2 regions of the Marinomonas sp. AWM4_232 genome follow, and region 2 is predicted to be linked to the other one. Evidence: predicted binding sites of a transcription regulator. Region 2 holds the regulator's gene; the other holds the start of a gene.
What was found. Region 2 encodes FliA, which starts transcription of late flagellar genes. Its sites were predicted from a motif close to CTAAAGTTNNNNNNNNNNCNGCCGATA; they were not measured.

Region 1 (2,205 bases), 160 kb from region 2:
CTCCGACGAGTTGGGTACGCTGGTTTACGCTCTCGAGAACTCCGGCCATAAAAGCCTCCTAAAATTTGCGCTCTGTTATACAGGGAGAAACCCTATTGTTATGAAAATCTCTCATCAAATGATAGAGTGATTTTGTTATTTTTACTAACCCAAGTCGATATCCTTGGAGATTACCGATGGGTCACAATAAGCCTATAGCCATATTACTCTTTTTTTTATCCAGTTGGAGTAGTGCGTCACAAATAGAAACCCAAATCGAACAATTTATTAAACAGGTTGAATACAAAAGATTACAATCAATCTACCCGAATGCTCGAATCAATATTTATATTCAGAACAAAGTGGCATTGAATTACCTACCAGACTGCCAACAACCTATTAGCATAGAAAATCAACGTCCCGAAGCAACATCAAGAACATCATATGGCATCAGTTGCTCTTCACCAACATGGAAATCGTATGTTCCTGTTACTCAAGAAATCTTCGTGAAAGGAATCAAAGCCATTACCCCTATTCCAAGAGGTAGCACCATCAACCAAAAAAACACCGTCATTGGTGAAACAAACCTCAATAACATCAGAGGGCACCTTTATACTATTGCCAATCCTCCTTATGGATTGATAGCCGCACGCAACATACGGATTAATACATTCTTAACAGATCAATTAACCGAGCTGCCAAATCTAGTTAAAAAGGGAAGTCGTGTCCTGATCGTTGCTCAAAGCGACAACATTTCAGTAAGAATGAACGGCACAGCCCTAGAGGATGGCGTAGAAGGGCAGCAAATACGTGTCAAAAACACAAGTTCTGGTCGAATTGTGTACGGAAAAGTTGTCAGCGACTCAGAGGTTTTAGTAAACTACTAACAAATCAAGACTTGCTATCTTCAGTTAAAAATAGCTTAACTTTTTATTAAAGTTTAGGCTTGTAAGACCGATAACTGAATTAGCGGACTAATTCTGGAGGCAAGTAACATGGCTATTAATATTTCTGGTGTAGGTACTCAGCCTACCCTATCAACAAACAAAAACGATAGAGTTCAAAAAGATGAAGCAAATAACGCTTCACAGTCGAACTCAGTAAACAGCAAAGAATCCTTAGCAGAAGATACTGTTCAGTTGAGCAGCGTTGCGCAATCGCTGCAAGTAAAAGGTTCAGATAATGAATCTGAGGTTGATATGGATAAAGTTGAACAAATCAAACAAGCCATTGCTGCAGGTGAATACAAGATTGACACCGAAAAGTTAGCAAGCAGCATGCTTTCGATCGATGAGTTGTTTGCCTAACTCAATTAGGATCTTCTCATGATTCCGCTTGCCCCGCTGTTTATTCAAATCAAAGAGAACCTCGAACATTTGTCCGAGGTTCTCCTGCGTGAGCGCAGCGCTCTAGCCACTGCCACACCTGACGATATACTTCAACTAGCTTCAGAAAAAAAATCGTTGCTTGATGCAATCGATAGTGCCAACGCTAAACGTCAAAGCATGCTAATAAAGTTTGGAGTTTTACACCCCAAGCAACCTAGTGATAAACAGTTCTTTGATTGGCTTGATCAGCAAAACAACATGGAAGACGTTAAATTACTCATCGCAGAATGCGACGAGTTATTGAAGGTGTGCAAACAAGCTAACCAAACCAACGCTCGGGTTTTGTCTACATTACAAAAACGCAACAAAACGTTGTTCGAAATGCTTCAGGGCCATAACCGTAAAAATAAAGTCTATACCTCTAGCGGTAACACCAGACCAGTCAGTAGCAAACATACCATTGGCCGTGCCTAGGTCTCTCTTTTCCATAAATTCCTTTATAGAACAGCCAGCTATAGAACTTTGGCTTGCCTGATAACATATCGCTGATATAATCCTTGTGGCGTGTCTCCATAGGTAAACGGGATATACCTGCCGCCTCCTAAGCGGCTATTCCAGGTTCGAGTCCTGGTGGAGACGCCACTCTTTAAATTTACACAGCTATGGGCGCATCGCTTCCACCATTTGCACAAATTGCTCAACCCCTTGGCTGACCTCTTCCAAACCTTTGGAAACATTGCTAATACTTTCTTCCCCATGCATGGCAATACCTGATACTGCAGTCAATGCCGTATCAATCTGCTTAATCAGCTCATGGTTAAAGTCCACAACTTTTGTAATTTCTGCGGTCGCGTCAGACGTATTACTCGCAAGCTGTCGTACCTCATCAGCCACCACG
Region 2 (2,205 bases):
GGCTATGATGAGGCGTGCTCGAGGCTACCTCAAGAAATTACTAGTTTTGCCTTGCACTAGCCAAAGACAAGTACTGAAAACTGTTGTAGATGTCTATTCAAAAATTCAACTAGATGGTTGTGTATTAAGTAAGCTTGATGAGTCTGCTTCATTAGGTGAGGCGATTAGTGTCGTTATTGAAGAAGGCTTGCCAGTTATGTATGTTGCTGATGGACAGAGAATACCGGATGATATTGAACCTGCTCGAGCGCATAACTTAATCAGTCGAGCTGTGTATACAGCGGAGCAGTTTGGCCAGTTGTACGGGGCACTGAAATATGGGAGTTAGTAAAATTATGTTATTTGGCAGAGCGTTGAGATTAACTATATAGTACATTTAGGATCAAGGTGCTTATATACCGCCTACGATAAAACTCTTTTAGCGTATAGCAACGCATAGATGGATGTAGCATGTACACAAAAAAGGCGACGTTATCGATAGATGCGATTGTGCTGAAATATGACTTTTTAGTGAAAAAAATTGCCTATCATTTATTAGCCCGTTTACCAAGCAGCGTTGATATAGATGATTTGATTCAAGCTGGCATGATGGGGCTGATAGAAGCGTACAAAAGATTTGAATCAACTAAGGGAGCATCATTCGAGACTTACGCTGGTATCCGAATTCGTGGTGCTATGATGGATGAAGTCCGAAAGAGCGACTGGGCTCCCCGATCTGTGAGAAGAAACAGTAGAGCTGTTACCACTGCTATCAGAGAAGTGGAAGCAGAAAGTGGCCGTGAAGCAACAGATATAGAAGTTGCGGCTCATATGGGTATAAGTATTGACGAGTATCATGAAATCCTACATTCGTCGATGTCTACCCAGTTGTTTAGCTACGAAGAGATGTTAGAAAGTGAGCATGGCAGCCACGAGCTTGATATTAAAGTAGAAGGAGAGACTGGTCAGCCAGATCAGATGGTTGAAGAAGTTGGTTTCCAAGCTCATTTAGCTCAAGAAATTGATAAGCTTCCAGAGAGAGAAAAGCTGGTGCTTTCTCTTTACTATAATGACGAGCTAAACTTAAAAGAGATAGGCGCTGTACTAGGCGTGAGTGAATCAAGAGTCAGTCAGATACACAGTCAAGCGGCTATTCGGCTTCGTTCTCGATTAAGTGACTGGCAGAATTAATTTTGAATAATAGAAATGACTTTACCTAAGGGTTGTGGAGGTTGCATTGGATAAAAATATGAAAATCCTGATTGTTGATGATTTCTCGACGATGAGACGAATCATCAAAAATCTTCTCAGGGATTTAGGGTTTACCAATACAGTCGAAGCAGATGATGGAACGACTGCGCTACCTATTCTGCAAACTGGCACAATTGACTTTCTTGTGACTGATTGGAATATGCCTGGTATGACTGGTATTGAGTTACTTCGTGCTGTTCGGGCAGATGAAAAGCTTAAAACGATTCCTGTGTTGATGGTAACAGCTGAGGCGAAACGCGATCAGATTATTGCCGCAGCGCAAGCAGGTGTAAATGGTTATGTGGTTAAACCATTTACTGCGGTTGCTCTAAAGGAAAAAATCGAGAAGATATTCGAACGAATTGATTCTGCAAAGTAGAGGTTGTAAATGTCTATTGAAAACGAGTCAAAAATGGGTGAGTTCGAGACGGTTGTGAAAGACGGCGCTGTTGATCTGCTAAATAAGCTCGAAGTTGGAGACTTTAGTGGTGCAATAAAGATCATCCAAGAATTAAGTGAGGCTCGCCACAAAAGCTTTTATAACGAGGTGGGTTATTTGACCCGCAGTTTGCATGATGCGATTCGAGATTTTCAGATCGACTCAATGGATATGATGATCCAGGGTGGAGTCTCCGAGGAAGATGCTAGTTCGCGAATAACTGATGCTTCTGATAGATTGAACTATGTTATCGAAATGACCAGTTCGGCCGCTAACAAAACTATGGATATGGTCGATAGTAGTGTTCCTGTAGCCAGCGAGCTGCAAATGCAAGCAAGAGAATTACATAAAGATTGGAATCGTTTAATAAAACGAGATTTAACACCTCAAGAGTTCCGTGATTTATATAAGCGGATTGATGTGTTTTTGAAGTATACGGATGAAAGTGCAACAACCTTACATACTAATCTAAACACAATTTTACTTGAACAGGGTTATCAAGACCTAACTGGACAAGTTATTACACGAGTTAACGA

Region 1: the regulator FliA is predicted to act here: its motif matches at 913-939, upstream of flgM (flagellar biosynthesis anti-sigma factor FlgM).

Annotation. Positions count from the first base shown of each region.
Region 1 is NZ_JBSWTA010000001.1:760,720-762,924, forward strand. Features, by position in the region: gene ACXAC1_RS03670 (chemotaxis protein CheV) at 1-49, opposite strand, end outside; gene flgA (flagellar basal body P-ring formation chaperone FlgA) at 177-866, shown strand; gene flgM (flagellar biosynthesis anti-sigma factor FlgM) at 975-1,286, shown strand; gene ACXAC1_RS03685 (flagella synthesis protein FlgN) at 1,305-1,781, shown strand; tRNA gene ACXAC1_RS03690 (tRNA-Arg) at 1,874-1,949, shown strand; gene ACXAC1_RS03695 (methyl-accepting chemotaxis protein) at 1,968-2,205, opposite strand, start outside.
Region 2 is NZ_JBSWTA010000001.1:600,357-602,561, reverse strand. Features, by position in the region: gene flhF (flagellar biosynthesis protein FlhF) at 1-328, shown strand, start outside; gene ACXAC1_RS02890 (RNA polymerase sigma factor FliA) at 451-1,170, shown strand; gene ACXAC1_RS02885 (chemotaxis response regulator CheY) at 1,229-1,609, shown strand; gene ACXAC1_RS02880 (protein phosphatase CheZ) at 1,619-2,205, shown strand, end outside.